2 regions of the Dialister sp. i34-0019-2H8 genome follow, and region 2 is predicted to be linked to the other one. Evidence: riboswitches for the same ligand, from Rfam matches in the RefSeq annotation. Region 2 holds a riboswitch; the other holds the start of a gene.

Region 1 (16,091 bases), 450 kb from region 2:
TGCATATCAACTATATTTTCTTTGCCTTTTCTCTCCTTTTCCTATATACTACTATAGTAATAGTACACAAAATAGCTGAAAGAAGTCTGCAGGGCTTTCCCTCTGCGAATCTGACTTTCCCCCTTTGGAAAACGAGGTTCAACCCATGAATATGACACACGAAGAACTCTTCGTAAAAATTCTTGACCAGATGCCCTTCGGCGTTTACTGCGTCGATACAGAACGCAAGATCTTCTACTGGAGCAAAGGCGCAGAGCGCATCAGCGGCTACAAAGCGGAAGACATGCTCGGCAAGCACTGCTTCGAGAGCCATCTCGATCATATCGATGAGACCGGCACCCATCTGTGCCATGCCATGTGTCCGCTCGTCGCGACCATTTTCGACGGACTATCCCGTGAAAAAGCCGTCTGGCTGCGGAACAAAGAGGGCGACCGAGTCGCTGTCCTCGTTCACACGGAGCCCCTCTTTCAAAATGGAAAGACGCTGGGCGCTATCGAGTACTTTTATAAGATATAAGTAGAGCGACTGGTGGCTAGGGATTAGGGATTAGGAGTCTCAAGTGCCTAGTGCCTAGTGCCTAGTGACTAGTGACTGGTGACTACATACCATCTGCGGGCTTCGCCCTTTTTATACTTCGCGGCGCTTCATAATTTTTTGCGCCGCACCACCACTCCTCACTCCTCATTCCTCACTCCTAACTAGAGAGTAGAACTTTCACCCGCAATCAAGGGGCAGCACGCCCCAGGGGCTACACCATGACTATTACTACGACAAAGGCGGTGACGAACAATGAATAAAGATGTTTCACTTGACGTAATCAATCATTCTATACAAAACAGCATACTGCACGCTATGCCCGGAGGCATTTTTATTTATCGGGCGGATACCCATGACATTCTGTATGCCAATGATCGTTTTCTTGCCATGCTTGGCTATGACAGCCTGGAAGCGCTAACTCAATCGCGTGGCCATACCTTCGATGACATTCTCTCCGCCGCCGACAAAGAGCGTGTTTTCCTAGAAATCGAACATCAGCTGCGGCAGAGCTTGATCGGATTCGTTGATTTCAAAGCCATCACAAAACAGGGTCCTCTCCGATACATGGAGATTTTTTGCCGTACCACCACACTTCCGGACTATGGACATGTGATTGTGGCCTTCGCCGTCGATGCAGGAGCGAAGTACCTGACCTACTCTATCGACCGGCTGACAGCGCTCCCGGGGCAGCGTCGTTTCCTTGAATATGCAGCCAAATGGTTCAAGCTTGCCAGCATGAATCCGGCATCACCGCCGATTGTGATCCTTTATTTCAATCTCTGCCACTTCAAGTCGTACAATATCCACTTCGGCCTTGATGCAGGTGATGCCCTCCTGCTCCATATGGCGGAGACGCTCAGGGAATGCTTCCCGAATGATTTCATTGCGCGCTTCTCTGATGATCATTTCGTCGTCCTCACCTATGACATAGATCTTCAAAACCGTGTCATCGATGCCCACAAGAAGCTGCTTTCCATGTACATGCGTTCCCCGCTCGAAGTGAAAATCGGGATCTATCAGGTAGAGGATCTCTCGATCACGCCGAGCAAGGCCTGCGATCTTGCGAAGCTCGCCTGTGACAGCATCAAGGATCGCCTTGATGTCTTCCTCTGTGAATATACCGCCAAGGTGCAGCACGCCGTCCTCATTCGTGACTATGTCATCGATCATCTGGATGAGGCCTTTTCCAAAGGCTATATTCAGGTCTACTACCAGCCTGTCATCCGCTCCATCACGAAGACGCTATGCGGTCTCGAAGCGCTGGCCCGCTGGATCGATCCCGTGTACGGATTCCTGAAGCCGAGTGAATTCATCCCGGCTCTTGAAAATACACGCCAGCTCTATCAGCTCGACCTGTACATCTTAGAAGAGGTCTGCAAGCGCCTCCGCGCCTGCCTGGATGACGGCATACCGGTCGTCCCGATTTCCATCAACCTCTCCCGCATGGACTTCCTCACCTGTGACATCTTCACCGAGGTGGAAAGACGAACCCAAAAATACCGGATCCCCCACCACCTTCTCTGCATAGAAATCACGGAGAGCATGTTCGTACAAAACGCACGAGAGATCCGCATCATCCTCGACCACTTCCGCGAGGTGGGCTATCAGGTCTGGATGGATGACTTCGGAAGCGGCTACTCCTCACTGAATGCGCTCAAGGACTATCACTTCGATGAGCTCAAGATCGACATGGACTTTCTGTCGAATTTCACGCAGCGCTCGAAGGATATCATCCAGTCCACCATTCATATGTCAAAAAAGATCGGCATTCGTACGCTGGCAGAGGGCGTGGAAACGGAAGAACAATTCCGCTTTCTCCGAGACATCGGCTGCGAAAAGATCCAGGGCTACTTCTTCGGCAAGCCGCTCCCCTTCGATGAGATGAAAGCCCATATCCTTCTGCAGCATATTGACGTTGAGACAGAAGAGCTCACAGCATATTATGAAAAAGCGGGAGATATGGACTTCACGACGGATGAGTCACTTGCGATCGTAGAGACCATGGAAGATGGCAAGCTCTATTTCCGCTTCGCCTCCCCAGCCTATCAAGACGTACTTGCTTCCGTCGGCGCACCCACTACACGTGACAGTGAAGCCCGCCTCAATATGCCGGAGAGCCCGATCCGTAAAAAAATCGCGCGTCTGCTCTCCCATGTCTACGATTCCGACCAGCCCTACGCCATCACCTATACCATCGATGATCAGTATCTCTGGCTGAAGGTGCAGAAGATCGCCCAGCTCGGAAAACGCTTCCTCATGCGCTGCAAGCTTCTCAATATCACACGCAATGCCATCCAGATCGAGCAGATGAAAGTGAACGGTCTTGAAAAGGATCTCTACGACCTCTACCATGCCATCGTTATCAATGATCTTGACCGCGGCACCTGCCAGCCTGTCGTTTTCTGCCGGGACTATCACAAGTTTCATCCCGGTCACACCTACTGTTACCGCACAGCAATGCGTGCTTTCGGATATCTCTCCATTCAGAAAGAAGACCGCCCTCGCTATGAGCGCTTCATGGATGCGGACACCATCTCCGATCGCCTTTCTGCACATGGCGGCACACTCTCTGAATACTTCCGCACCCTGACGCCGAACGGCTTCGTCTGGTGTCAGCATGTCTTCATCGCTATCCCCGACACCAATTGCCGTATCTTCCTTCACACGGTCAAGCCCGCCGCCCCGAATAACCTCGCCATGGAAAAGGGTCTTGTCAAGCTGTATAACGAGATCAAGAAAGACTGGTGACCTGTAACCGGTGACTGGTGATAGGACCGGCAGCATAAAAGGCTCTCCGTACGAGCATTGCGCGGGAGAGCCTTTTTTCGTGTGCCGATCTGCGCTATAATATAGGATATAAGTTTCAACGTACAGCGGTGTGACCGGAGATCAGAGTAGACCATGTAGGGCACTTTCCTCAAAAAGGATCTTCCCGCCAATGGAAAAACGGGACTGCCATTTCCTCACTCATGACATCTCCGGATCCCCCACACTTTTTTCAGGAGATACCCATGACAGAATCCACACGATGCACCATCATCGTCAATCCGACCTCCGGACGCGAACGAGCCCCGCGCTATATCCCGCTCCTCCATACGACACTGGCAAAGCGCTATGACAATATCACGATCAAGCTGACTGAAAAAGCCGGAGATGCCACGGAATTTGCACGCATCGCCGCAGAAAAAGGACGTGACGTCATCTGCATGGGCGGTGATGGCACGATCAATGAAGTCATCAATGGCATGGTACCCGTAGGAAGTCACTCCGCCTTCGGTTTTATCCCTTTCGGTACAGTCAATGACCTCGCCCGCGCTCTTCACATCCCACGCTCCCCACAGGGAGCCATCCGTATGCTCGAGCATGCAGTCAAGACGAAGATCGATGTCGGCAAGATCAATGACCGCTACTTCATCAACGTTGTCGCCGCCGGTCTCATTTCTGAAGCAGTCAGCGAAGTCTCCATCAAAGAAAAGACCCTCTTCGGATCGCTCGCCTACTTCATGAAAGGCATGCAGGTCTTGAACAAGCAGAGATCCTATCACTTCAAGATCGAAGAGGAAAACGGCACCGTCATACAAGTCTCCTCCCCTTTGATCGCTGCCATGCTGACAGACTCTGCCGGCAGCTTCCGCAACCTCATCCCGCCGGAGGATCGCAATAAAGGCATCATCAAGCTCTGCCTCTTCCACGACTTCGCCTGGCTGAATGCCATCAGGCAGGCACCGAAGCTCCTCGCCGGTTTCCAGATGGGTCCTGACTTCGTCACGGTCGTCGGTATCAAAAAAGCGCACATCTCCATCACGGAAGGCGATACCCTCTCGACCAATGTAGACGGAGATAAGGGACCGAATTTCCCGATCGACCTTGAGATCCTCCCCTCCCGTCTCCCCGTCTTCGTTCCCGAGCACGTGGATGACAATGCGACGCATCTCCCCCACTTCTTCGAACGCGTCGCTCCACACATGCATTTCCCATGGGCAGAAAATGGGGAAGAACCGATCAAGGGGACGACCATTGAAGAAGTCGTACGGGAAGTGCAGGAACGGGAGAAGAGGAAGAAGTGCTAAACGAAGAGACTTGAAGACTTGAAGACTTGAAGACTTCAGACTTCAGACTTCAGACTTCAGACTTCAGACTTCAGACTTCAGACTTCAGACTTCAGACTTCAGACTTCAGACTTCAGACTTCAGACTTCAGACTTCAGAAAACGCGTCCGATGTTTCGCATGTTGCGAAACATCGGACGCGTTTTAGCGTATTGCATATTGCCCAAATGGCTTATTACAAATGGCTTATTATTGAGTACCCGCTTGTACCACGCTCCCTCCGCCCACGGCTTTTTTCGACATTGCTTCTCTTTCCCAGAATTTGTGCCATCCGCATGTCTGACTAGTGAAAGCCAAAGGAAGACGCTTCTATCCATATACCGCCATTGATGAGTTCTCACGCTGGCGTTATATGGAAGCCATTGAAGAGTGCAGCACCTACTCTTCCATGATATTTCCGATGCATCTCGTTCAGGCTTCCCCTATGCCTATGGAATGTGTGCAGACAGATAACGGCACCGAATTCACTAAACGATTCAACAAAGCAAGGCTTGACGAAGACCTTACTCTTTTTGGGCGTACATTAAAGAAGTATGGAAATCTCCCAAAGATACACTCCATGGTTTCATCAAGCACGGTATAACATATGTTTGACAAACCAACAATTGGGAAAAGATACGTGTCAGTTTTATCCCTTAATCAATAAAAAAGGTGTTGCAGCATATGCCGCAACACCTTAAAAAAGCAGTAATTAAAACACTGTCTGATTTGACGTCGTGATCTAATCTATGTTTTTTATGATTTCACTACCTTCTCCGTATTTTCTGCAAGTCCCGGGAAATCCAATGTCGCGAAGAGGTCGCAAAGGGTTTCATTTCTGCGGATCTGCTGGATGCTGCCATCTTCATGGACGAAGATCTCCTGATGACGGAGGCGTCCATTGTAGTTATAGCCCATGCTGTGACCATGAGCGCCGGTATCATGAATGACGATGAGGTCGCCCATTTCGATTTCCGGAAGTGCTCTCTGGATGGCGAATTTATCGCAGTTCTCACAAAGGGAGCCGGTCACGTCATAGACGTGATCCTTCGGTGCATCTGCTTTGCCGAGGACCGTAATGTGGTGGTAGGCGCCATACATCCCCGGACGCATGAGGTCGGCCATGCAGGCATCGGTACCGATGTAGTCTCTGTAGATGTGCTTGTAATGGATGGCTTTCGTGACGAGGAAGCCATACGGGCCGGTCACCATGCGGCCGCATTCAAAGGAGATGCAGGTATCTTCAAAGCCTGCCATTTTTTCTTCGAAGAGCTTCTTCGCACCTTCGCCGAGGCCTTCGAGGTCGACCGGATCCTGTTCCGGACGATAGGGGATGCCAATGCCGCCGCCAAAGTCGATGAAGGAGACGGTGATGCCTTTTTCTCTCTTGATCTCATTCGCAAGATCAAACATCATGCTGATGGTTCCGAGAAGCCCCGGGAGCTGGAGCTCCGCGGAGATGACCATGGTATGGATACCAATGTAGGAGATCCCATGGTCCTTCGCCCAGTCGACACAGGTCATGAGCTGGTCCTTGGTCATGCCATACTTGGCTTCTTCCGGAGTACCGATAATCGCATTGCCGCGTGCAAGCTCCGGCCCCGGATTATAGCGGAAGCAGATCTTTTCCGGGACGATGTGAAGACGTTCCATGTCGCCTAAATTCGATACATCATCCAGATTGATGATGGCGCCAAGGTCATTCGCTTTCAAAAATTCTTCGTCCGGGGTATCATTCGAAGAGAATACGATCTGATCACCGGTGATGCCGACACTCTCAGCAAGCACCAGCTCTGCCATGGAGCTGCAGTCTGCACCGATGCCGAGCTCCTTGAGGCTCTTCATGATCCAGGGGTTTGGCGTCGCTTTCACCGCAAAGTATTCATGAAAATTCGGATTCCAGGAAAAGGCCTTCTGCAGACGCTTCATATTGTCGTGGATGCCTTTTTCATCATAGATGTGAAATGGTGTACCATACTGCTGTGCTACCTGTCGGATCAGCTCATCGCTGAATGGGATCTTTTTATCAGTCATTACATATCCTTCTTTCCTAGTCTTTTGATTTTATCAGAAAATTCGATGTTTAATTATAACACACGAGCATGGGATTGACTATAGAAAATAAGAAGGGGTTCAGGGTGAGCCCATGGAGCGTCAAGCCCCAGAGACAGACCCTGAACCCTAGAGAAAATCGTCTTACCAAGTGACACTACCGATGAACGGTTCTACTTACTTATTATCCGCATTCGCTACAGCTTTCTTGCTGTATTCTTCTGTCCATTTCTTGAAGTTGCCATTGTCCGTATTTTCTTTGATGACTTCGTTCACGACAGCAAGGACATCTTCGTTGCCCTTCTGAATGGCAGCCGCAGAGTTCTTGACAGCATTCGGGAATTTGATATCCGAGAACATCAGGTCATCATTGAAGATGAGATACTGCTGACCGACGATGCCTTCGACAACGAGGCCATCTACCTTACCATGCTTGAGCTCGAGCACGACTTCAGGGACATGCGCAAGACCGACGATCTTGGCATCCTTGATCTTTTCCTTTGCCAGAGCTTCCTGTGTGGTGGACTTCTGGACGCCGATGGTCTTGCCGTAGAGATCTTCTACTTTCTTATATTTATCCGCATCTGCCTTTTTGATGATGACAAGCTGTTCTGTAGGCAGATAGTTGTTCGAGAAATCCATAGATTTCTTACGTTCATCAGTTGGGTTGATACCGGCGATGGCGATATCGACCTTACCGCTGGTCAGCGAGGTCAGAAGCGCCTGGAAATTCATATCCTGCACTTCGAGCTTGACGCCGAGCTTGTCAGCGACTTTCTGTGCAAGCTCCATATCAATGCCGATGACTTTCTTTTCGCCGACGGATGTATCGACGAATTCATATGGCGGGTAGCCAGACGCAGTGCCTACGACGAGCTTGCCTTCTTTCTTGATCTTCTGCATCAGCGGACTTTCTTTCTGCGTCTGTGGCTTGCTCGATGCCGCTTTGTCAGCGCTGCCGCCGCAGCCTGCCAGGGTGAATGCCGCCATAGCTGCCAGACCAAGGGCAGCTGCTTTCCATGCTTTGCTATGTTTCATCATCATGATACGCACCTCTCTAGTGAAATCGTCCCCATCGGACTTGCGGAAACGCTGATTAAATCGCAGAGTCAGATTTCATCAGTGTTTCCTTACGTTTTTGTATGCATAGATAATAGCATGATTATGCATATATGTCAATAATTATTCATTCAATTTTCGCAATTTTTCGAGATCCAATTTCTTTTATTCTTCCCTTTACGGAAAGCTCCGCATGCGTGCAGCAGATAGGCTCTGCGATATCGCGTACTTTTCAGCCTTACTCCTTCCTGCTGATAAAAAGGCGCAGCCTCCTCCATGGAGACTGCGCCTTTTATGCAAAATATGCACGAGCAAAGTCCGATAGCCTTACTTCGCTTTTTCTACTGCGATCTTGCTGTACTGATCGACCCATTTCTCAAACTGGCCGGATTCGGTATCCTTCTTGATGATCTCATTGATGATCTTCATGAGATCGTCATTGCCCTTCTTCATCGCTACAGCAGAGACTTTCTTTGCCCCTTCGAACTGTACATCTGCAAGAGCGAGGTCATCATTGAAAATCAGGTACTGTTTAGCTACGACGCCTTCGAGAACGATCCCATCGAGCTTTTCATTCTTCAGCTGCAGGATCGCATCCGGTACGCTGGAGAGACCGAGGGCTTTCGCACCTTCGACCTTCTGTGCCGTCGCTTCCTGTGTGGTGGACTTTTCTGCGCCGATGGTCTTGCCTTTCAGATCTGCCGCTGTCTTATATACATGCTGATTCTTCTTCAGGACGAGCAGCTTCTGCTCCGTCGGAAGATACTTGTCAGAGAAGGCCATGACTTTCTCGCGTTCCGGAGTCGGGGAGACACCGCCGACAGCGATATCGACCTTGCCTGCCGTGACGGAGGAGAGCAGTGCAGAGAAGCCCATATCCTGGACTTCCATCTTGACACCGAGCTTGTCAGCGAGCTGCTGGCACATTTCGATATCGAGTCCGATGACCTTCTTGTCAGCAGAGCCGGAGTCTACGAATACATATGGCGGGTAGCCGGAAGAGGTGCCGACGATGATCTTGCCTCTCTTCTTGATGGTTTCCATCAGCTGTCCCTGCTGCGCTTCGCCGGAGGCAGCAGATTTCGCTATGCCTTTGTCATCCCCGCAGCCAGCCATCAGAAGTGCGCCGGCAGCAGCCAGACCAAGCAGTGCGAATTTTACAGATTTTTTCATTTGAAAGACCTCGCTTTCCCAAATTGGTAATTCACTCATGCCATACTAGCATGATGATGGAAATCATGTCAATAAGAAAAACGGATGCAGCCGCTAACGTACATCCGTCCTTAGATTTGTAAAATTTTTGAAAACGCTGCATCAATCGCAGAAGCAATATTATAAGCAGGGTTTGAGCTCTCGTGAGAAATTGGCGCTTGCACCGATCCGGAAATACCGATTTCTAGCCCTGCCCTGACTTATTTCTTTGCGTTTTCTACGGCTTTCTTCGTCATTTCATCGACCCATTTATCGATGTTGCCATTATCACGGTTCTCTTTGATGACTTCGTTGACGATCTTGATAAAGTCTTCATTGCCCTTAGGTACGGCGACCGAGGAGCCTTTGCTGTCTATTTTGAAGAATACATTCGTCGGAGCCAGATCAGGATTCGTGATGAGGTACTGTCCGCCGACGATGCTCTGTACCGGGACAGCATCGACTTTGCCCTGCTGGAGTTCCAAAAGCGCATCCGGAACCTTCGTCAAAGATACGACCTGTGCATCTTTGATCTGCTCGTTGGTCAGCTTTTCCTGCAGAGAAGACTTCTGGACGGCGATCTTTTTGCCATTGAAATCAGCCAGCGTCTTGTACTTGCCTGCATCTTCCTTACGGACAAGGAGGGTATGCTTGCCGACGAGGTAGCTGTCGGAGAAATCGACAGTCTTCTCTCGTTCTGCAGTCGGAGTGATGGCGGAAATCGCAATATCGATCTTGCCTGTCGTGATAGAAGCCAGGAGCGACTGGAAAGTCATGTCCTGTACTTCGAGCTTGACGCCGAGCTTCTTCGCAACGGCTTCTGCGATTTTGATATCGATCCCCGTGATGGATTTTTTATCCTTGACTGAAGTATCCAGGAATTCGTAAGGCGGGAAGCCCGGTGCTGTACCTACCACGAGTTTACCGTCTTTCTTGATTTTCTGAAGGAGAGCGCCCTGTCCTGCCGCACTCGATGCTGCAGAAGAAGCGGCTTTGTCTCCGCCGCAGCCGGTAAGGGCAAATACACCGCAGGCTGCCACACCCAGGATGACCAGTTTCAACATTTTATTCATCATCTATACCCTCTTTGCTTTCTTTTCACATGTAGTTGGATTGGATGCAATAAATATACACCTATTTGCATGAAAATGCAATAGTCACGTATAAAAAACAATGGCGATGTGAAATAACGATCATCTCATTTTCGCGTTCCATCTGCCGCGGGGGACTTGCAACTCTCATAGGAGTGACCGGGAAACCTTATCCCAGCTGTCTTTCATGCCATAGTCACCCTATCCGCCCCTGCGGGCACCTTCCCCTAGGGGGGGAAGGCTGCGATACAAGAATACCATCTTCTAAAAAAGGCGGCGAAGCCGCCACCTCAACCTTGAACCCTGAACCCTGAACAATGAAAGCAAAGTAAAAAGGGGCTGTGAAGAAATGAGGATTCATTTCTTTACAGTCCCTTTGTTTACATGAGGGATCGTATACATCATATGTATGTGTCAGGGCAGAGCTCTTGATCGCTAAGAGCATATCCTCTCAAAACGAATGCCCGATGGGCGCTGCTGCCCGCGCAGAAGCGATAAGCCGCATTATCTGTTACTTTCCTCGACGAGCTTCATGATCTCATCTTTCTTCTCTTCGAGGAGCGATCGGTCTCCCATCGTCTCCATATTGAAACGTATAAGAGGCTCCGTATTCGATGGACGGAGATTGAAACGCCAATTTTCAAACTCAAGCCCTACGCCATCCGTAGGATCGATAGCCAAGGCTTTCGGTGCATAGGCTGCCTTGACTGCAGCGAGGGTTTTCTCCACATTTTGGGCTGGCAGATTGATCTCTCCGCTCACGGGGAATTCTTTCTCCATTTCAGCGACCATTTCGCCAAGGTGCCTGCCTGTCTCGCTCATAAGCTCTGTCACGATGAGCCATGGGATCATACCGGAGTCACAGTAAGAGAAGTCACGGAAAAAATGATGGGCACTGTTTTCAGCTCCATAAATGCCATGGACGCGACGCATAGTCTCCTTCATGAAAGCATGTCCCCCCTTCGATTCGACGGGCACACCTCCATAGAGACGGCAGATCTTTTCCGTATTCCAGAAGACGCGCGGATCGTGAATGATGATCTCTCCGGGATGCCTCTTGAGAAAATAGGATGCAAGCAGTCCTACCATGTAGCAGCCTTCTACGAATTTCCCATTTTCATCGATGAAGAAGCAGCGGTCAAAGTCTCCGTCCCAGGCGATCCCGAGATCTGCTTTTTCTTCGAGCACCTTCTCCTTGAGCGGCTTCTGGCACTCTTCCAGCATCGGATTCGGCACACCATGAGGGAAGCTTCCGTCCGGCTCCATATATAATTCTGTAAAAGTAAAGGGCAGGTGTTTCTTTAGTTCCGCGAAGGCGATATTGGCACAGCCATTTCCTGCATCCACCACAATGTGAAGTGGCTTCATCTTCGTGACATCCACAAAGGAGAGGATACAGTCGATGTAGTCCTGGAGAATCTGTCTCGCAAAGATCTTCCCTTTTTTCTCTGCCTCGGGAAAATCACCGGAGAATGCGAGTGCTTCGATGTCTTTCAGTCCCGTATCAGCACTGACAGGGATCCCCCCTTCGCGCACAAGTTTTAAGCCATTGTAATTCGATGGATTATGGCTCGCGGTAATCATGATGCCGCCGGAAAGTCCGTAATGGAACGTAGCGAAGTACATCATTTCCGTCCCGCAAAGGCCGATGTCCATCACATCCGCGCCGCCATCCGTCAGACCTCGCATGACAGCCTTAGCGATGGCAGGAGAGCTCGGACGGATATCATAGCCGACACACATCGCCTGCGGATGGTAGAGTGCTGCATACGCGCGACCTACGCGATATGCCAAGTCTTCGTTCACCTCCGCCCCCACGACACCGCGAATATCATAGGCTTTGAAGCCTTTATGAGAAAGTAGGAGTGGTTGCATGGTATTTCTTCCTTTTTGAAAAACCGAAGGAGACAGGGAGCCGATCATCGTCAGACAGCATCCATCGGCAAATCTGATCCGTCGATTGGATCCCCATGTCCCTAACATCATCAGTCAGTCATCTTCGACACGTCTTTTCCCATCCGAGAGAGCACCTGCACATATCCGTCGGCGCCGAATTTCAAGCAGCGCTTCACGCGGGAAATCGTGGCAGTGCTTGCGCCCGTCGCTTCTTCGATGCGGTCATACTTATCTCCCGCTTCGAGCATACGTGCCACTTCCAGACGCTGCGACATGTCACGCAGTTCATTGATCGTACAAAGGTCTTCAAAAAATTCATAGCACTCCTCTCTCGTCTTCAAAGTCAGAATGCCATCGAAAAGCTGATCCGTCAGCGGATTCACCAGTCTGTGATTCACACTCATTGATATGTCCTCCTGTCATTGGGTAGTTATAGTTACGATACTTTAGTATATTATAGCATTAGAGGCGAAGCGGTGCAAAAGGAAAATGGGTTGGGAGTGGCTTGTGACTAGTGACTGGTGACTAAATACTAGCTTCGGGTCTCGCCATTATTTTATACTTCGCGGCGCTGCTATACTTTTATGCGCCGCACCACCATTTCGCATTTCTCATTTTTAATTTCTCATTCAAGCGATGCTTTCGCACGAAATTAAGGGCAGCACGCCCCACGGGCTCCCCCTTCCCCCCTATTGACTTTCCTTCTCATAAAGAGTACAATTCATTCAATCGGCTTTGTCGATTGAATTACATACGACTTTCATCATGAGTGGCGGAGGGACTGGCCCTTTGAAGCCACGGCAACCATCTTTATGAAACGGTGCCAATTCCAGCGAGTGTATTCTCGAAAGATGATGCGACTGCAAGCTTTCATCTTCCGATGAAAGTTTTTTGTTTTTATGAGGAGACTCCAATGATTGAACTCAAACATATAACGAAAGTATATGGCAATTTCAAAGCACTGGACGACGTCAGCGTCACCATCAGAGATGGTGAGATCTACGGTATCGTCGGGCAGTCCGGTGCAGGGAAATCGACCCTGGTCCGCTGCATCAATATGCTTGAACCACCGACCACAGGCGAAGTCCTGATCAATGGCAAAGACATGATGAAGCTCTCCAAGGCGGAACTGCGCAGCGAGCGCAAAGGCATCGGCATGATCTTCCAGCATTTCAACCTGCTGTCCTCCCGCACAGTGGCAGGAAATATCGCATTCCCTTTGGAGCTTGCCAATGTGCCGAAGGCAGAGCAGAAGAAACGCATCGATGACATCCTCGAGATGGTCGGTCTCACTGAGTACAAAGATAAGTACCCCGCAAAGCTCTCCGGCGGACAGAAGCAGCGTGTCGGCATCGCACGCGCTATCGTGTCCAATCCATCCGTACTTCTCTCCGATGAAGCGACCTCTGCGCTGGATCCGGAAACGGTCAAATCCATCCTGCAGCTGCTGAAAGATATCAATAAGAAGCTCGGCATCACCATCATCATGATCACGCATCAGATGGAAGTCATCAAGGAGATCGCTGAACGTGTCGCCGTCATCGAACATGGCCGCATCATCGAAGAAGGCTCCGTCGTCGATCTTTTCACCAATCCGCAGACTCCGACTCTGAAAAAATTCGTCGGCTCGGTCATGTCTTCGGAAGTACCGGAACAGCTCTCCCACATGGATATCCATGCTGATAAAGAGAACGCGGACGACCAGACCGTCCTCTCCCTCTCCTTCCGCGGCGACGTCGCAAATGAACCGATCATCGCCAACCTCATCAAAAAGTACAATCTGGACGTATCTATCCTGTACGGTTCCATCGACTACATCCAGAATGTATCCTTCGGCCGTCTCATTATCACCATCATTGGCGATGACAGCGATATGCAAGAAGCGCTCAGTCATCTGAAATCGTTACCTATCACAAGCGAGGTGCTCGGATATGTCTCCAGTCATTAGTAATCTTCTTCTGAAAAGTACGGCAGAAACCTTCTACATGCTCGGCGTTTCTGCCCTGATCGCCGCTGTCGTCGGCATTCCTCTGGGGATCCTCCTCGTCGTCACGGAGAAAAACGGCATTCTCGCCTGCCGCCTGCTCAATAAGCCGCTCGCTTTTGTCATCAATATGATCCGCTCCATCCCATTCATCATTCTGATGGTCGCGATCATTCCTCTCACCCGTCTCATCGCCGGCACCTCCATCGGCACCACCGCAGCCATCGTCCCACTGACCATCGCTGCGATCCCCTACACCGCCCGCATGGTCGAGACCTCCATCCGTGAAGTTCCCTTCGGCCTCATCGAAGCAGCTGAATCCATGGGCGCTTCCCCATTCCAGATCATCAAGAAAGTCCTCATCCCGGAAGCCCTGCCTTCCGTCATTGAGAATATCACTGTCGTCATTGTCACCCTCATCGGTTCCTCCGCTATGGCAGGCACCATCGGCGGCGGCGGCTTAGGCGACCTCGCCATCCGCTACGGCTACCAGCGTTTCCAGGCCGACGTCATGGTGGCTACCATCCTCGTCCTTATCGTCGTCGTCCAGCTCATCCAGTTTATCGGAAGCAATCTTGCGAAAAAGGCGAATAAGAAGTAAAAAATGGATAAGCCTGGGGAATGGAGACTGGCTATGTCCGCCTTCTCCTCTGCGTCCTCTATATGCGCCCTGCCCCATGCCTCTTATCAGGTTTTCCACCGGATCTATAGGAAATGCGAATTCTCCCGCTTCCATACATAGACACCGGATTTTATAAAAGAAGGGAAGTATATTTATGTTAAAGAAACTCGTCATCGCTGGACTTTGCGCCCTCTCCGCAGCAGCCATCATCACCGGCTGTGGTTCCAACGCAAAGCCAGCCTCCTCGGCCGCTGCCTCTGTACAGGAAAAGAAAGAGATCACCGTCGGTGCTACGGCTGGTCCGCATGCAGAAGTCGTCGAAGCCGCTGCCAAAGAAGCTGAAAGCAAAGGTCTCAAGGTCAATGTGAAGGAATTCTCCGACTATGTCACTCCGGACCAGGCACTCGCTGACGGCGATCTCGACCTCGTTGTCTACCAGCATGAACCGTTCCTGAAGAACTTCAACAAACAGCACAATACAAACCTCGTCTCTATCGGCAAAGCTATCCTGATGCGCATGGGCGTCTACTCCGATAAGTATAAGGATATCAAGGATCTGCCGGACGGCGCTACCGTCTCCATCCCGAACGACCCGACCAATGAAGGCCGTGGTCTCCAGCTGCTCGAAAAAGCAGGCGTCATCAAGCTGAAGGAAGGCGTCGGCATGAAAGCCACCCCGGCAGATGTCGTAGAAAACCCGAAACACCTGAAATTCCAGGAACTCGAAGCCGCTCAGCTTCCAAGAAGCCTTGCTGATGTCGATGCATCCGTCATCACCATGAACTACGTCATGAGCTCCGGACTTTCCCCGAAAGACCAGGGCATCTTCCTCGAAGACAAGGATACCCCGCTCGCCGTTATGATCATCGCTGCCCGCGAGAAGGACAAGGATCAGCCGGCTTATCAGAAATTCGTCAAGTACTATCAGTCTGAATCCGTCAAGAAATTCATCGCTGAAAAATACAAAGGCACCATCGTTCCTGCTTGGGAATAATGAAATAGAAATAAAAAAGATCGCGCAAGCGGTCTTTTTTTGGTGTGGGGAACCGGTCTATGGATTCAAAAGTGTGAATGTCAATGAAAAAGTGAACCACATGACCGTGAATTTTTGAGCCACTGTGATTGCGAAAAACTGAGCCATGTGGCCGTGAATTTCTGAGCCACTTTGAGCGTAAAAAACTACGACTTCCTTCTGCGCGCATTTTGGAAGCGATACGATTCGCCATTCATGTTAAGGATATGGGAGTGGTAGGTCAGGCGATCTACCAATGCCGCAACCAGTGTGGCATTCTTGAACATCTCAGGCCATTTGGAAAACTCAAGATCGGTCGTAATCATGACGCTTATTCGTTCTGAACGTTCGGCTATGACCTTGAAAAGGGGCTCCGATTCATGAATAACCAGTTTACAATCTCTCATATATAATGCTATTATTCAGGTCTTGATATTTTGAGCGTTATGGATTCACGTCCCTTCTTATAAGTTATTTCATCCCCTTCTATTTTAACTACTTTCCATGAATCATCTAATATTGGAGATGTCGCTTCAATATAAGCTTCATCTAGTTTTCG
Region 2 (17,032 bases):
CTGCGAGCTGGGGATTCACCTGCAAAAGCCAGTGATAGATGCGGTTTGCTTTTTCCGTCGCCGTCTTTTCCTCTTTATGGAAGCAGGTGATCTTCATCATGCGGGAAAAGGGCGGGTAATTCAGCAGGCGTCGGTACTCGATCTCCTGCCGGTAGAATCCTTCATAGTCCTGTCTGGCCGCCGCCTGAATGACATAGTGATCCGGATTATACGTCTGGAGCAGGACTTCCCCCTGCTCGCGGCCGCGGCCCGCACGGCCCGCACACTGGGTGATGAGGTTGAAGGTCTGCTCGGAGGCAAGGTAGCTCGGCATATTGAGCGGCCCATCTGCCGAAAGTATACCGACCGTCTGCACGCCGGGGATATCATGTCCCTTGGCCACCATCTGCGTGCCAAAAAGAATATCTATATCTCCGCGGCGGAATTTTTCCAGAATGGTCCGCGCGCTGTTCTTCTTCTGCGTACTGTCTACATCGAAGCGCTGGATGCGTGCTTCGGCAAGTGCCTCGTGCAATTCCTCCTCGACATGCTGCGTACCACGCCCGAGGTAGAGGATTTTCCGGCTGCGGCACTTCGGACATTCATGGGGCAGCGGATGCACTGTCTCGCAGTAATGGCATTTCAGCTGCGCAGTGTCTTTGTGATAGACCAAAGAAACATCGCAGTTCGGGCATTTGAAGACATAGCCGCAGTCAGCACACATGAGCGTCGTCGAGAAGCCGCGGCGGTTCAGAAGAAGGATGGACTTCTCTTTCCTTGCGATGGTCGCCCTGAGCATCTCCACCATCGGATGCGACAGCGCCTCCCCGGTGGGATCGCCCTTGAGGTCATAGATATGAATGGCGGGAAGCTTCGTCTGAAAGACGCGGTGCTTCATTTCCACAAGCTCGATCTTTCCCGTCTTCGCCGCATGGTACGTCGCGATCGAAGGCGTCGCGGCGCCGAGGACGATCGGGCAGTGGTAGATCTCCCCCATCATCTTGGCCGCATCACGCCCATTGTAGCGGGGCGTCTCTCCCTGCTTGTACGAGGAATCATACTCTTCATCGACGACGATGAGCTTCAGATGACGAAAGGGCATGAAGATCGCCGAACGCGAGCCGATGATGATCGTACTCTCGCCATTGGCGATGCGCTGGCGGTTGTTATAGCGCTCGCCCTTGCTAAGGCCGCTGTGAATGAAGACGACCTTGTCCCCTAAGAGTGAGGCGAAGTAGGATGTCATCTGGCTCGTCAGAGCGATCTCCGGCACCAGAATGAGAGCAGATCCGCCCCGTTCCAGCGCTCTCTCCGCGGCGCGCAGGTACACCTCTGTCTTCCCGCTCCCTGTCACCCCCTTCAGGAGGATGCCTTTGAATGCTTCCTGATCGACGGCTTTGGAGATCACGGAAAGCGCCTTTCGCTGCTCTTCCGTCAGCGCTCGATCCTTCCGTTTTTCCTGCTCATCGATCAGAGAAAAGGTCTTCTTTCTTTTATAAAAGACCTTTCCATAGCCGGAAAGGCAGAAGGCCTTCACGACACTCGAAGAAAAGCCCTTCTCCGCCGCCTCCCGAAAGGACATCGGTCCTTTCTCCGTGAGCGCCTGCCATAGGAGCGCCTGTTTCGGACTGCGCCGCTTCTGTGCCTCATCGGGCGCCTCATTCGGCGCGAGCCATTTCTCCAGCGGCTCTTTATGGACGGCGGAAAGCCGCTCCTTTCGGACAAGCCAGGCCGCCTTGACGCATTTCACGAGATCACTTCCAAGAAGGGTTTTCGCATCTTTTTCTGACAGACTGTCGACCGAAGGATCGATGAGCCCGCGAAGCTCTGCTTCCATCGGCACACGCGCCCAGTCGATCGTATACTCGGCCTCAGTCAGGATCCCCTTCTTGTCGATAAAGAAAAGTCGCAGCGCCTCGATCAGCATACACATATAATAGGAAGACAGCTTCCTCGCAAGTGCGAGCATTTCCTCCGTGAACCACGGGAAAGGATCGACCAGAGAGCGGATGGGAAGCAGCCGATAGGAGATCTTCTCTTCCTCCTCGCGGCGCACCGACAGGATGATCCCCTCCTCCGTGCGACGCGCAAAAGGTACGACGCAGCGATAGCCCACATCCGCTTGCCCGAGAAGCGCATCCGGGATCCGGTAAGAAAAGGTGCGGTTCAAGTGCTTCGACGGCCGATTGATCAAGACCTCAGCGATGGAAATCAGCATGACACCCTCCTTTCGGCGCAAAAAAAGAGAAGACACGAGAATATGTCTTCTCTATTTTAGCATATGAAGGAAAGGGGGTTGGGGTTAGCCCGTGGGGCATGCGGCCTCTGGATCAGGGATGAACGCTTTGCTTGAATGAGGAAGTAGGAATGGTGGTGGCGGCTTCGCCGAGATCGAGGGCTCAGGTCGCAGCTGTTCTGGCATTCGTTATCTCTCATACGACGTTTCTCGCCGCTCAGGATGACGAAACGGGGCGATACCCGCTTTCGGTATTCAAACCGCAAATCTCATTTCCCTCGGCCAGCCTCCTGCCCTTCGGGCATCCCCCTTCCCGAGGAAGGGGGCAGATGCATCATCAGCCTAATCCCTAGCCACTAATCCCTAGTCACTAATCACTCGCAGCACCTGTAAACCTGTTATTCTCAGATTCCTGCTTCTTTCTTCAGCACTTCCGCTTTATCGGTATGTTCCCACGGGAGGTCCACATCAGTGCGGCCGAAGTGACCATAGGCCGCAGTCTGCTTGTAGATCGGGCGGCGGAGATCGAGCATGTCGATGATGCCGGCCGGACGCAGTTCGAAATGTTTACGAATGAGTGCGACGATGGCTTCATCGGAGATCTTGCCGGTACCGAAGGTATCGACGAAGATGGAGACCGGACGTGCGACGCCGATGGCATAGGCGAGCTGGATCTCGCAACGGTCAGCGATGCCGGCAGCGACGATATTCTTCGCTACATAGCGAGCTGCATACGCTGCAGAACGGTCGACTTTCGTCGGATCCTTGCCGGAGAATGCACCGCCGCCATGACGAGCCATGCCGCCATAGGTATCGACGATGATCTTACGGCCGGTAAGACCGGCATCCCCCTGCGGGCCGCCGATGACGAAACGACCGGTCGGATTGATGAAGTATTTCGTATCCTGCAGGAATTTGGCCGGGATGGTCGGTTCGATGACATGTTTCACCATATCATCATGGATCTCTGCCTGGGTGACATCCGGGTCATGCTGCGTGGAAATGACGATGGTATCCACACGGACCGGCTTGCCGTCTTCATATTCGACAGTGACCTGCGTCTTGCCGTCCGGACGGAGGTAGGACAGTTCACCGGATTTTCTGACTTCTGCCAGACGGCGTGCCAGACGGTGCGCCAGTGCGATCGGCATCGGCAGATATTCCGGCGTTTCGTTCGATGCATAGCCGAACATCATCCCCTGATCGCCTGCGCCGATATCATACGGGTCGGCTTCATTGGATTTGGCTTCCAGAGACTTGTCGACGCCCATGGCGATATCCGGAGACTGCTCATCGAGTGCGATATTGATCCCCACGCTGTCAGCATCGAAGCCATAGGCAGATGTGGTGTAGCCGATGTCACGAATGGTATCGCGAATGACTTTCGGGAAAGCAATGTGCGCCGTGGTGGTGATCTCACCGAAGACATGCACCTGCCCCGTGGTGACGGTCGTCTCACAAGCGACACGGCCATTCGGGTCCTCTGCAAAGATCGCATCAAGAATGGCATCCGAGATCTGGTCACAGATCTTATCAGGATGCCCTTCGGTAACAGATTCAGAAGTGAATAAAACTTTTCTGGACATAGTGTTCCTCCTCAAAAAACGATGGGATTCTATGGAAAATCATTTTGCCATGGAAATACCGCTCCAATCACAGGATCGGTGTTTCCCTAAAACTAAAAAAGCTCTCCGCGCAGGGAGAGTCCAGTCTCTCATCTGCCAGCTTGCGCTGTTGGAATTAGCACCGGTTCCATCGGAATGGTTGCTGCAGCTTCCTTGGGCCAATCCCTCTGCTGCTCTGGATGAGTGATATTCAAATCGAAAATTATTGTAACATAGATATGCGCGTTAACGCAATAGAAAAATTCAAGTTCTAGGGCTGAGGCAAGCTGTGAGGCAGCAAAACAGAGATTCGCTGTCTTTGATCCCCAACCCCCTATCTCTGGGCCATGAACATGGACTGTCCGTTTCAACAGATTCAAAAACACGAAAGGGGCGCAGCATTCCTACCGCGCCCCTCTTCCTTTTATAATGATTTTGCCGCACACTTCTCCGCAGAGACCAGACTGCCATGCCTCTTTCATCGCAGGTCGCAAGACGATCATCCACAAAGAGAACCGCCCCATTCCCTACATATAGAACAGCAGGGTATCGATGATAAATACCGGGTACAGGATCAGTATCGCCCAGCCGATATACGCGAAGAAGCCGGGCATCTTGATGCCATCCTCTTCCGCGATCGCCTTGATCATGAAATTCGGTGCGTTACCGATATACGTATTGGCCCCCATGAAGACAGCACCTGCGGAGATCGCTTCCAGCATGAGCGGAGTGACCGTGCCGACGGTGGTCGCGATGCCTTCGGTCGCGCCAAGGCTCGCCGCAGTCTGCAGGAAAACAAGGTAGGTCGGGGTATTATCCAGACAGGAGGACAGGAGTCCGCACACCCAGAACATATGCCACGGCTGATCGATACCAAGCTCTGTGCCATGGACTTTGAGAAGCACGAGCGCCGGGATCATGGTGATGAAGATGCCGATGAAAAGAATACCGACATCGATCATCGGTGCCATGGAAAAAGCATTCGCCTTGTGGATACGATAGGGCGTAGTGTGAAGAGACAGGAAGGAAGCCAGAAGGATCAGTGCGATCTCCACGATCGTCGCATATGGGAATACGATGTCATCAAAGACTGCTACCCCTGCTCCATCCTTAAAGAATGGTACATATTCCGGCAGGAAACCATTGGCAATGACGCCGATGATGATGATGCCGATGTAGAGGAAATTGCGCTTCCCATCAATGTGGATCAGCGGCTCGCCTTCTGCCACCTTGATCTCCTCCGGCATGCGTCCTGCCGCCAGATCCTTTTTGTAATAATGGCGATCCATCAGGTAAAAAATGGCAAAAAGGATGACCATATTCACCAGAAGGATCGGCGTCAGCTGGAATGTCCATGCAAAGGGTACGCCTCGCTGGAATCCCATGAAAAGCGGCGGATCACCGAGCGGCGTAAGACACCCGCCCATATTCGCCACGAGGAAAATCAGGAAAACCATGATGTGCGAAACATGCCGGCGCCATGCATTGATGCGGATCAAAGGACGGATGAGCAGCATCGCAGCTCCCGTCGTACCGATCCAGCTCGCCATAAGCGTCCCGACAAGAAGGATCAGCGCATTCGTCTTCGGTGTGCCCGCCAGACGTCCGTCCACCATGATGCCCCCCGCTGTCGCGAAAAGACCAAATAAAAGTATGATGAAGGGCACGAAGTCCAGCAGCACAGCTTCAAGAAAACGCTCGAGGCCTTCCTGCCAGCCGTAAATGTACGAGAACGGGACCAGAAATGCGACACTCCAAAACAGAGCGACCCATTTTTCATTCTTCCGCCACCACAGGCCATTCACCAAAGGCACGAGGGCTACCGAAAGAAGCAATGCGACAAAAGGAATGATACTCCAAAGAGGCAGCGACATATTCACCGCCTGATGCACCGCTTCTTGAGCAGATACCAAGGGAGAAGACCCCGCAGTCAGCAAAATGGCGTACGGAAGTGCTTTGAGGGATCGACGCATAGTTTTCACCTTCCATCAAGATTATGAGTGGGGAATATACTTTTTATTATACCAATCATTAACGCACATGATTATTATTTATTTGTCTCCATTTCAAAGCCATATCATAGTCTAGGATTTATGCTTTTTGAAAGCACGTACGTATACCGCGTGTCATCCTATAGATTATAAGTTATGTCCGAAGTATCATATATGATATATATGTGAAAATATAGATAGCATGCAAAAACCGCGGCTCGATCGAGCCGCGGCGAGAATGAACAGATAAGGAAAGAAAGGAAAGTCAACAAGCCCTTGCGCCAGGGGCGATCGGCTGATGAAGATGCGTCTATAGGAAGCGCTCGATCACCGAGCCCCGATCACTACCACTAGAGGTAGAATAGCAGCGTATCAAGGATGAATACAGGGAAGAGAATTTCGAGCGACCATCCGATATACGCGAAGAACCCGGGCATATGGATATGGCTGTCTTCCGCGATCGCCTTGACCATGAAATTCGGAGCATTCCCGATGTACGTATTCGCTCCCATGAAGACAGCTCCCGCAGAGATCGCTTCGAGCATGACAGGCGTCACGGTGCCGACAGAGGTGATGACCCCGGACGCTGCCCCGAGGCTCCCTGCCGTCTGCAGGAAAACAAGGTATGTCGGTGTATTGTCCAAGAAGGAGGAAAGCGCCCCTGTGATCCAGAACATCTGCCATGGCTGATTGATGCCCAGAGCAGCGCCATGCGTCTCGAGAAGGACCAGTGCAGGGATCATGGTGACAAAGATGCCAGAGAAGAGAACAGCGACCCCTTTGATCGGATTCATGGAGAATTGGTTTTCCTTATGAATATTCGAAGGCGTGGTATGGATAGAAAGCTGGGCAGCCGTAAGGATCAGAATGATTTCTACCAAAGTGGAATACGGGAAAACGATTTCCTCAAAGATCGGGATCCCTGCCCCATTGGCAAAGAATGGAAAGGCTTCCGGCAGGAAGTTATTCGCCATGACACCCACGATGATGAGCAGGATGTAGAAGAAATTCTTTTTGCCATAGATCTTGACCAGCGGCGAATTATCATGGAGCTGCATATCGCTTGGCTGACGCCCGGCAGCCAGTTCTTTCTTGAAGTAATGGCGATCTATGAAATAGAAGGCAATAAAAAGAAGGATGAGATTCAGCACCAGGATCGGGAAGAGATGAAACGTCCATGTGAAAGGCACACCGCGCTGGAAGCCCATGAAAAGCGGCGGATCGCCAAGCGGTGTAAGGCAGCCGCCCATATTCGCCACAAGGAAGATCAGGAAAACCATGACATGCGCCTTTTCCTTGCGCCATTCATTGACACGGATCAATGGGCGGATGAAAAGCATAGCCGCACCCGTCGTTCCGATCCAGCTTGCCATGACCGTACCCACGAAAAGGATCAGCGAATTGATGATCGGCGTCCCGGCAAGCTTGCCATGGATCATAATGCCGCCCGCCGTCGCATACAGACCATACAGAAGGACAATGAAGGGAATGAAATCGAGCAGGATCGATTCCAAGAGACGATAGATCCCTTCAGAAATACCATACGCATACGAGAATGGTATAAGGAAGAAGAGCGCACACCCGAGCGATACCCACTTCGTATTCTTCGCCCACCACAAGCCATTGATCAATGGGACAAAGGCCACTGCGAGCAGCATGACAACGAATGGGATGACGCTCCAAAAGGGAAGCGACTGATTCACCGCCTCATGAAAGACTTCATCCGCGGAAACAGCTGGGATCGAGCCAGCGGTCAAAAGAATGCTATAGAAAATACCCTTGGTAAACTTGGACATGGGACTTCACCTTCTGAATGAATGCTTATGATTTCCGAAACAACATAGATGCCATAGACAGGACTGATAGTCAGATCAGACTTATCCACTAGACCCGCAAACCATTCGTTTTTGATACCGGAGATCGATCCATCGTATCATTCTAAAATGAAACGCTTCATTTTTAATCGCGAATTCATCATGTAAAGCAGTCATGGCTTTAGAATAATTGATGACTCTTCTCATGCTGATTCCCCCTTATTCGTGTTTTTTGTAACAATTTCAATTATAGCACCATTATCTGAAATGTTTATTATTTATTCATGCCAAGTTTTTATTATTTCTATAGATTGCAATTCATATTTTTAACTTTTCTTCTCCTTGCGCTCTTAAAACGAATGCGTAATCTATGAATATGGCTTCCTATAAAATATAAATATACACTTCATGGTTACTGTGTATACAGCCTATCGTCAACGGTCGTCTTCCGGTTGACTTATCCATTAAAGACCATCACCCAATAAAAAACACGGCATCCTTTCGGATACCGTGTTTTTTTAAGGCATTGCTTCTTGCGCTGCATCAGCTTCTTTAAAGCTATTTAAGGAAGCTGATGACGAAGCCATGTATAAAAATCCATATGAAATTCGACTCTGCGATTGAATCAGCGTTTCCTTAAAATGTATGTCGCAATAGCAGGTACACCAAAGCGCCGACAGCGGCCGTACAGGGGATCGTCATGACCCATGCCGAGACCATCTGGTAAGCAACACTCCAGTGGACCGCACGGAAACGCTTCGCCCAGCCCACGCCCATGATGGAGCCGGTGACGACATGCGTGGTCGATACAGGGAGATGCAGCATGGTCGCAGAGAAAATGATAAGGGAAGAGTTCAGATCTGCCGCAAGACCATTGACCGGCTGCATGCGGAAGATCTTATTTCCGACAGTACGGATGATACGCCAGCCACCGACACTGGTACCGGCACACATCGCCGTCGCGCATGCCACTTTGACTTCCCACGGCACCTCGAGCGCTCCGATATAGCCGCCCGACAACAGTGCCAGAGTAATGATGCCCATCGACTTCTGCGCATCATTCGAGCCATGAGAAAACGCCATGAGTGCTGCCGATGCCATCTGGATGTGACGGGAGATGTAATTCACGCGCGACTTCCCTACATTTCTGAAAAGAACATAGAGGAGCGTCATGATAATATAGCCCATGCCAAGAGCAACGATCGGAGAGCAGACGAGGCCGATGACGATTGTCAACACCCCGGCAAGATGGATCGCGCCTGTACCGTAAGAGATGATGACTGCACCGATGACGCCGCCGATCAGTGCATGAGATGACGAGGACGGCATCCCGATACGCCAGGTGAATAGATTCCAGAAGATCGCAGAGGCAAGCGCCGCGATAAGGACGACAGAGTCGACCATATGCGGAGAGGTGACGATCTCCCCGCCAATGGTCTTCGCCACCCCGGTAGAGATCATGGCGCCGACAAAGTTCAAAAAAGCAGACATCATGATCGCTATCTTGGGGCTGAGTGCGCGCGTCGCCACACAAGTCGCGATAGCATTAGCCGTATCGTGGAAGCCATTGATAAAATCAAAGCAGAGTGCCAGAATGATAACAAGCCCCACAAGGTACATATCAGGCATATTTCATGACCACCTCTTTGATCAGGTTTGCTACCTTCTCCGCCCGATCGCAGGTGTCCTCCATCGCTTCCATGATCTCCTTCCAGCGAATGATCTCCATGACATCGTGACTGCCATCGAAGAGATCGGAAATAGACTGGCGATAGATCGCATCCCCTTCGCTCTCGAGCTGATTCAGCTTGCGGGTACGCTGGCCGATCTCGATCTCATTCTTGTCGATGTCTTTCAAAAGTCGGAAAAGGACGATCAGCTCCTCAGCCATTTCGACCAGGATATCCGACATGCGCACCGGCAGCTTCGAGCCAATGCCCGCATGATACAGCTTCATGGAAAGCACGACATCCTGAATGTCATCGACACAGTCATCGAGTGTGGAAGTCAGCATAAAAAAATCTTCCCTATCGATCGGTGTGATGAAGACATGGCGCATCTTCGCTGCAATGTCATGTGTCACGCGATCTGCCGCATGCTCCAGATTCTTCACTTCCTTCGAGTATTTTTCCAGCTTCGTCGGGTCCTGCAGTACCTCTTTCGCCATCAGAGTGCCTTTGTGGAAATACTCTGCATTCGTCACAAGGAAATCGAAAAACTCTTCATGCTTATTCACCAGACTGAACATAACGTCTAACGTCCTCCGTTTTACCAAAAACATACGTATGTCTTTATGATATCTTATGAATGTAAAGCCTGTGTAAAATCCTTGACAAAATCTTCAACTTATCGAAAATCATTTATCTTGATTATAGCTGAAATCATGCGTTTTTTGAATGGGTTCATACAAATCTAATTGTATCTCAGGAAAAAGGTAATCTCAGGATTAGGGATTAGTAGCTAGGGATTCGGAGTATCAAGTGACTGGTGACTAGTGACTCGTGAGTGGAATACTACTTTCGGGCATCGCCCCATATATACTTGCGGCGGAGCCGCCACCTTCATTTCTCATTTCTCATTTCTCATTTCTCATTTCTAATTCGCGCATAGTTCTCATTCATAATCAGTGGACGGAGCCACCCCAAGAGCTCCCCCCTCCCCTTGACAGAATATCGATAATCATCTATACTGTCTATAGATGAGAAATTTCTCATCCCCTTCCACATTCCGGGGAGAATGTGGATTCTTTATGTATGCAAGTCCTACGAGTGTAAAAGGAGGAATTTTACCATGGAAGAAGCAAAAGTATTAGAAGAAATGAAACGCCTCGCCGGCACACAGACAGAAAAAAACCTGCGTGCTGCCTTCGCCGGAGAATCCCAGGCTCATGTGAAATACAACCTGTTTGCTGCAGAAGCGGAAAAGGATCCGTCCATCTCCCGCCAGATCGCTGATATTTTCAGAGAAACCGGCGCCAATGAAAAAGCCCATGCCAAACTGTGGTTCTGGCTCGTCGGTGATCTCAAGAAGACCACCGCAGAACACCTGAAAATGGCCGCTGCCGGTGAAAACGGTGAATGGACTTCCATGTATCCGGAATTCGCTGCTACCGCAGAAAAAGAAGGCTTCCCGCAGATCGCTTTCCTGCTCTCCAAAGTCGGCGAGATCGAAAAGCAGCATGAAGCACGCTATAAACTGCTGCTGGCTAATGTCGAAAACGGCCAGGTCTTCAAGAAAGGCGAAAAGAAACTTTGGATGTGCGCTAACTGCGGCTACACCGTAGAATCCGTAGAAGCACCGGAAGAATGTCCGGTATGCGGCCATCCGCAGAGCTTCTTCGCCATCAAAGCGGAAAACTACTAATAAGTCATTAAGGTAAGTCATCAAAAAGCCCCCGACATTTGATCAGCCCCTGTCAAGGTAGACATGGCAAATATCTAAAAAATTATAGCCGTAAGTTCCATGTTGGTGTTTTAGTATCAGCATGGGATTTGCGGCATTTTGTTATGCCGCGAATTTTGCTTTGTATTTCTGAATCCGTTTGTTCTCGGCAATCGGGAACTGTTCCGGGTTCTTCGCGTGCAGAGCTGCCATGCGAACTTCCATTGGCGTCCTTACTCCAAATCGTTCCTGAAAACGTTCGTAATTGTAAAAATGGACGTATTGGTCGATGGCCGAACGCAGCTCGCCGCCGCTGCTGAACTTATTCAGGGAATACATCTCTGTCTTCACAATTCCCCAGAAACCTTCCACTGGGCAATTGTCGATGCAATGCCCAACACGGGACATGGATTGCTCCATCCTCTGCTTCGAGAGCTTGAACTGGAATGCTTTACTGGTATACTGGAACCCCCGGTCACTGTGGAACAACGGGTGTGCTTCCGGATTTTTGCGAATCGCCTGCTCAAATGTGTCAAACACCAGCTTATTGTCATTGCGTCCGCTTATGACGTAGGCGACAATCGACCGGTCATAGAGATCGAGGATGGCGCTCAAATAGAGCTTTTTGACGACTGATCCTTCGTACCATTTGAATTCTGTCACGTCCGTTGCCCACTTCTGGTTCGGTCGTTCTGCCTGAAAACCCCTGTGAAGGATGTTCTCTGATGTGGCTTCTGGTGTGGTCCTTCTGTATTTTGCCTTCTTGCACCGGATCACGGAATGGATATTGAGCTCCTTCATGAGTCGATGAATGCGGTTCCTGCTGTAATGCGTGTGGTTCAGGCGATTGATCCAATCAGTCATGCGCCGATAGCCCAGGATGTGGTGGAATCGTTCATCATACTCTTGGATCAGTTGGGCGATGATCTCGTTTTCTTTTTCCGCTTTTGGGACATCTCGCTTCAGCCATTGATAATAGGATGCTCTCGTAATACCTACCTGACCACACAGCCAGCAAATGCCCCAGCCCTTTTCTGCGTGGCACTGCTGGATTGCTTCATAGGTTATGGCATGGCGCAGCCTGCCAAGTTTCACCTCCCTTCCAGGGCTTTCAATTTTTTTAAGAAATAGACCAACCTCTCCTGTTCCTCAAGCTGCCGTTTCAAGCGCCGGTTCTCACGCCGGAGACGTTCCATCTCGTCAACTTCTTCGTCGGTTTTATGATGTCCGCGCCGGTCGGTAAGGCCAGCTTCCCCGTCAGCGACGTATTTCCTCACCCAATCGTATACCTGACTGTAGGAAACGTCATAGTGCGCAGCGGTGTCCTTGTAGTTCTTGCCATGCGATAGACAATACTCCACAATCTCCTTGCGCTCCGAAAGCGATGTTTTCTTTCTTGCTCCTGCCATATAGACCTCCCGTTTTGGATCGTAGTCCTTAAGTTCTATATGGTCATTATACTGCTTCATCCAGTGCCGGAGAACGGAACGGCTTGAAATGTTGTATTTTGCTACGATGTTGTCAATGCTGCCCTCGCCACGTAGCACGGCAAGGACGCAGCTTGCCTTGAATTCCTTGCTGTAGCTTGCGTTCCCAGCTCTATCCATGAAAGAGGCCTCGCCCTGTTTCTCGTATTTCCTTACCCAGCCACGAAGACTCCGCTCGGATATCCCATTCGCTCTGGCGATTTGTCGGTAAGATCCTTTGCCGGAAAGATATTCTCTCACTCTGGCAAGCATCCAATCTGCTGAATGTTTCCTTTTGGCCATTAAAAAAATCCCCCTAAAGCAGTTTGGTTATTTACCTTGTCTGCTTTAGGGGGATCATATCAATTCTGGCAGGGGCTTTTTGATTGGGATTCAAGGTCAACCTGCACAGCGTATCGCCCTTTGATTGTGAATGAAAGCTCTACACGCCAGTGAGAATTGAGAAGTGTTGGTGCGAATCAGAAGCGCCGCAGAGCTTCATATAAGGAAACTACGAGAGAACGGGCTATCCCCCCATTTCCTTTTATCCCATCACACATGGTGAATACCACTTCCCCGTATCGTCATTTCGAGCGAATGCGAGAAATCTTCCTTGCACGCCGGTAAAACGATGACCGTAGGATAACGTGAAGCCAATGATCCCAAGCGATTTTTACGTAACCGCCTGCATGCAGAATACCGCTGCAGCGTGGAGATCTCTCGACTACGCTCGAGATGACTATACGAGAGAACGGACTATCCCCCATTTCATCCATCACGCACGGAGAATGCCGCTTCCCCGTATCGTCATTTCGAGCGAAATCGAGAAATCTTTGTCATCCGCGGGCAGGCGTTTCCCGCACACTTGCATGAACGCGACTGACGATTTCAAACAATGGTTTGCATACCGCCAGTGCCCTATCCGCCCTTTGGGCACCTTCCCCTAGAGGGGAAGGCTGCGATACGAGAATACCATCTTCTAAAAAAGGGCGGCGAAGCCGCCACGAGAGCCCTGAACCTTGACCCAAATGAAAGCAAAGTAAAAAGGGGCTGTGAAGAAATGAAGATTCATTTCTTCACAGCCCCTTTCAAACAGAGCCGTATTACCAAAGTCTCACAGCCGGTTTCTTATCCGGTTCACCGAAGCGGTGGATGGTATCTACAAAACGGACCGTACCGGTCTTGTAGCGGAGGACCAGCGTGCTGGTTCTGGCACCGCCGCCAAAGTAGCGGACGCCTTTCAGCATCGCGCAGTCGGTGATCGCCGTTTCCGAGAAGATGCAGTCATCGCCTTTGACAAGGTCATCTAAGGTCAGGACCTTGTTCGGATCGGTGATGCCCATAGCATGCAGACGGCGGACTTCTTCTTCCGTGTGCGGGAGCAGCTTCGCCTGCATATCACCGCCGAGACATTTCAGACCGACAGCGGCCAGGACGCCTTCCGGCGCACCGCCGGAGCCGAGGACCATATGAATACCGCTGCCCTGAATGCCGCAGTCGATGGACGGTACGACATCCCCATCGGTGATGAGACGGATGCGTGCACCGGCTTCTCTGGCTTCGCGGATGATGCCTTCATGTCTTTCACGATCAAGGACAACAATGGTGAGATCAGAGATTTCACGATCCATCGCTTTCGCTACGCGGGTCAGGTTTTCAGTGACAGATGCATTGATATCGATGCATCCCTTCGCTCTCGGGCCGACGCAGATCTTCTGCATATACATATCCGGTGCGTGGAGCAGGCAGCCTTTCGGTGCAATAGCAAGGACCGCGATCGCGCCATCTTTGCCCTTCGCTACCAGGTTCGTCCCTTCGACCGGGTCGACAGCGATGTCGACCTCTTCTCCGCCCTGACCGACTTTTTCGCCGATATACAGCATCGGTGCTTCATCAATCTCGCCTTCGCCGATGACGACAGTGCCGGAGACCGGTGTCTTGGCAAACTGCTGGTGCATGCCGTCTACCGCAGCCTGATCCGCGCCTTCCTTATCGCCTGTCCCCATCAAACGACCAGCCAGAAGTGCAGCCTGTTCTGTGATTCTTACAAATTCCATTGAAAGTTGTCTGTTCATTGTATGCCTCCACAATAGTATACTTTCTCTTTCACAGTTATCGTTATTGTATCATACTTATAGAAATAATGTAGTATACACTTTTCGTTTTTAGAAAATTCTAATAATATAAGGTCATTGGATACAGGATGTAGGATTTGCCCCTTTGGAAGTCTTCCCATAGATACGGAAAGCCAAGGGGAGCGATGCGCCCGTCCGCATACGCAAACAAACGATGCCCGAAGGCAGCAAGTCACCCTACAGCCGATCCCCGGCCACTAGTCTCCAGTATATTCTATCGCAAACTGATGCATGAGGCGGATGAGGCAGTCATTCGTCAGAAGGTATGCGAGGTCCTCTTCCGTCTCGATCGTATAGTCCCACTGTTTCAGGAATCGGGAGAACGCCTTCTGGATCCTCCACTCCGATTGCCCCGTTTCCGGCAAGACCAGCGGATAGGAGAGCCCCATGTCAAGCAATACTTTCAGCATGACAGGGCGGAAATGGTACTCCAAAAAGCAGCTTTCTATCCAGAACTCATGCAGCGTCCTTTGAAAACGCGCGGTGAGCGGCATGAATCTCAGGTACAAGGAAAGCCCATCACTGACCCCTCCCCAGAAATCAGCAAAGGCGACATCATAGGCCCCATCCTTCTGCTCACGAATGAAATCCATCGCATCCGCTTCGATGATATGGATCTTTTCCTTATGCGGAAACTGCGGCAGAAGGTATGTCTTGAAGAGAGAGATCACGTGGGGATTCATTTCCACCACCGTGACAGACTCCACCTCTTTCTTTTCTGCCGCCATGAAGGCATAGTAGCCCAGACCAAGGCCATAGGTGATGACCTTTCCGTGAGCGCGCGCCAGCGGCTCTTCCATCGACTCGATCTCACTCATGACGACACTCATCCACACCTGGCCGTTTTCTCTGATGACAGGAAAAGCGACGCGCTCATCAAAGAAACCGATATCCGCATAGCCAAAAGGCCGCTTGGCCGAATAGCCCTGATGATAAGTCTGGAAGAATTCCCCGCCAAGATAGTCGGTCGTCCCCAACTCAATCGCCCCCGACTTCGCTTCCGGTGCATGCACATGGATGTAGTAGGGATTCTTCGTCACCAAAGAGGCGTCATAGAAATGGGTGTGCTCTTCGATCTCCTTCATCAGCGCCTTCCACAGGCCTTCCGGATCATACAGATCACAAAGTGCAGAGTATGGGATGAGGCCTTCCGGATCCTCCCAGATGTTCTCGATAGCGTCATCCACCGTATCCGTGAATCCGATATCGGCCGCCGCACGGATCCGCTCTTTATCCGAGAGCCCGCGGTCGAGATCATTCACGCAGAGGTGGTCTGCCACCTCTCCGAGCATGATATCCCCCGCCGTCACAGATAGCAGATAGGATTTTAACAGTTTGCGAAGCGGTCTGGTGAACGCTTTCGGATTGGCAAAATGCATACATATTCTCCTTCATCAATTACACGAGGCCGACGGAGGACAAAACGCTCCACAGGATCATTTCCTCCGGAGCACGATCTCCGGTGCATAGCTGTGAAGCTCTTTTCTCAGCGTCTTATCAAGGATCTTGACTTTATTCATAAAGCTTCGCATGACGAACGCATTCTCAGTAAGACCGCTCTGGGTCGTCACCCTCTCACACTCATAAATGGCTGCCGTACACTGGATACGCTCAAGCATGAGACTCGCCGTCCCCTTCTCGTTCAGCACCAGAAAAGACCAGTCTTTCCCCGCTTGCATCCGAGGAAGATCCTCGCCGGTGTATACAAAGTGATAGAAAAATGGTTTTTCTTCCTCCTGCACGATCTTCCAATGGAGTCTTCGTGCGATCTCATAGATCTCCTCCATCCTGGCAGGACGGAAATCAGCCGATATCTCAGCCATACAGCCTCCTTTTTTATACATAGCCGGTTTACCCGGGAAGCCCTTCCTTAGCCGGCTCCGCTCGCAATCGTCATGCCCATGACTTTTTTCGCTCCCGCTCGCATGAGCTCATGAGCGGCCGCCTCCATCGTAGCCCCCGTCGTATAAATATCATCCACGACAAGGATCGTTTCGCCTTTCACATCCATAGACCGCGCGATGTGAAAAACGCCTTTGATATTCTGAAAACGCTCCTTTCGGGATAAGAGGGACTGCGTGTGCGCACTACGGATGCGGACGAGTGCATCCGGCCTGTAATCATAGCCTGCTTCCTTCATCCACGTGGCAAACATCAGATCCACCTGGTTATACCCGCGCCATTTCTTCTTCTCCGAAGACAGCGGGATAGGGATCACCAATCCGCACTCCCCCATCCTGTCCCACCAGGGAAAGCGGGAAAGGAGCGGCGCAAAGACGCGCTTCCTGCTGCGCCGTCCGCCATACTTGATCTGTATGATGCAGTCCCGGATCGCACCTGCATAGTCGCAGCAGGTATAGCAGCCCGAGAGGTGGTCGGTGAAAGAGGAATTGAGGAGCCTCGGATTCCAGATCTTCCGGAGGCAT

The links. A riboswitch is a leader RNA that binds a small molecule or an ion and turns the genes downstream of it on or off. The one in region 2 is predicted to bind S-adenosylmethionine.
Region 1: linked by a shared signal. The riboswitch ahead of ACGG9R_RS06535 (methionine ABC transporter ATP-binding protein) and the one ahead of metK (methionine adenosyltransferase) in region 2 are both predicted to bind S-adenosylmethionine.

Annotation. Positions count from the first base shown of each region.
Region 1 covers NZ_BAABYQ010000001.1:1,523,073-1,539,163, forward strand. The annotation lists gene ACGG9R_RS06485 (PAS domain S-box protein) at 146-517, shown strand; gene ACGG9R_RS06490 (putative bifunctional diguanylate cyclase/phosphodiesterase) at 791-3,286, shown strand; gene ACGG9R_RS06495 (diacylglycerol/lipid kinase family protein) at 3,550-4,608, shown strand; gene ACGG9R_RS06500 (hypothetical protein) at 4,933-5,229, shown strand; gene ACGG9R_RS06505 (diaminopimelate decarboxylase family protein) at 5,382-6,659, opposite strand; gene ACGG9R_RS06510 (transporter substrate-binding domain-containing protein) at 6,855-7,721, opposite strand; gene ACGG9R_RS06515 (transporter substrate-binding domain-containing protein) at 8,064-8,909, opposite strand; gene ACGG9R_RS06520 (transporter substrate-binding domain-containing protein) at 9,149-10,003, opposite strand; gene ACGG9R_RS06525 (phosphomannomutase) at 10,523-11,893, opposite strand; gene ACGG9R_RS06530 (YerC/YecD family TrpR-related protein) at 12,004-12,318, opposite strand; SAM riboswitch class I at 12,672-12,772, shown strand; gene ACGG9R_RS06535 (methionine ABC transporter ATP-binding protein) at 12,828-13,862, shown strand; gene ACGG9R_RS06540 (methionine ABC transporter permease) at 13,846-14,499, shown strand; gene ACGG9R_RS06545 (MetQ/NlpA family ABC transporter substrate-binding protein) at 14,675-15,514, shown strand; gene ACGG9R_RS06550 (ATP-binding protein) at 15,700-15,939, opposite strand; gene ACGG9R_RS06555 (hypothetical protein) at 15,951-16,091, opposite strand, start outside.
Region 2 covers NZ_BAABYQ010000001.1:1,075,224-1,092,255, reverse strand. The annotation lists gene priA (primosomal protein N') at 1-2,197, opposite strand, end outside; gene metK (methionine adenosyltransferase) at 2,620-3,801, opposite strand; SAM riboswitch class I at 3,927-4,026, opposite strand; gene ACGG9R_RS04535 (sodium:proton antiporter) at 4,347-5,792, opposite strand; gene ACGG9R_RS04530 (sodium:proton antiporter) at 6,161-7,606, opposite strand; gene ACGG9R_RS04525 (anion permease) at 8,261-9,253, opposite strand; gene ACGG9R_RS04520 (DUF47 domain-containing protein) at 9,246-9,872, opposite strand; gene rbr (rubrerythrin) at 10,415-10,987, shown strand; gene ACGG9R_RS04510 (IS3 family transposase) at 11,129-12,100, opposite strand; gene ACGG9R_RS04505 (helix-turn-helix domain-containing protein) at 12,097-12,774, opposite strand; gene glpX (class II fructose-bisphosphatase) at 13,575-14,546, opposite strand; gene ACGG9R_RS04495 (hypothetical protein) at 14,804-15,985, opposite strand; gene ACGG9R_RS04490 (hypothetical protein) at 16,043-16,429, opposite strand; gene ACGG9R_RS04485 (ComF family protein) at 16,477-17,032, opposite strand, start outside.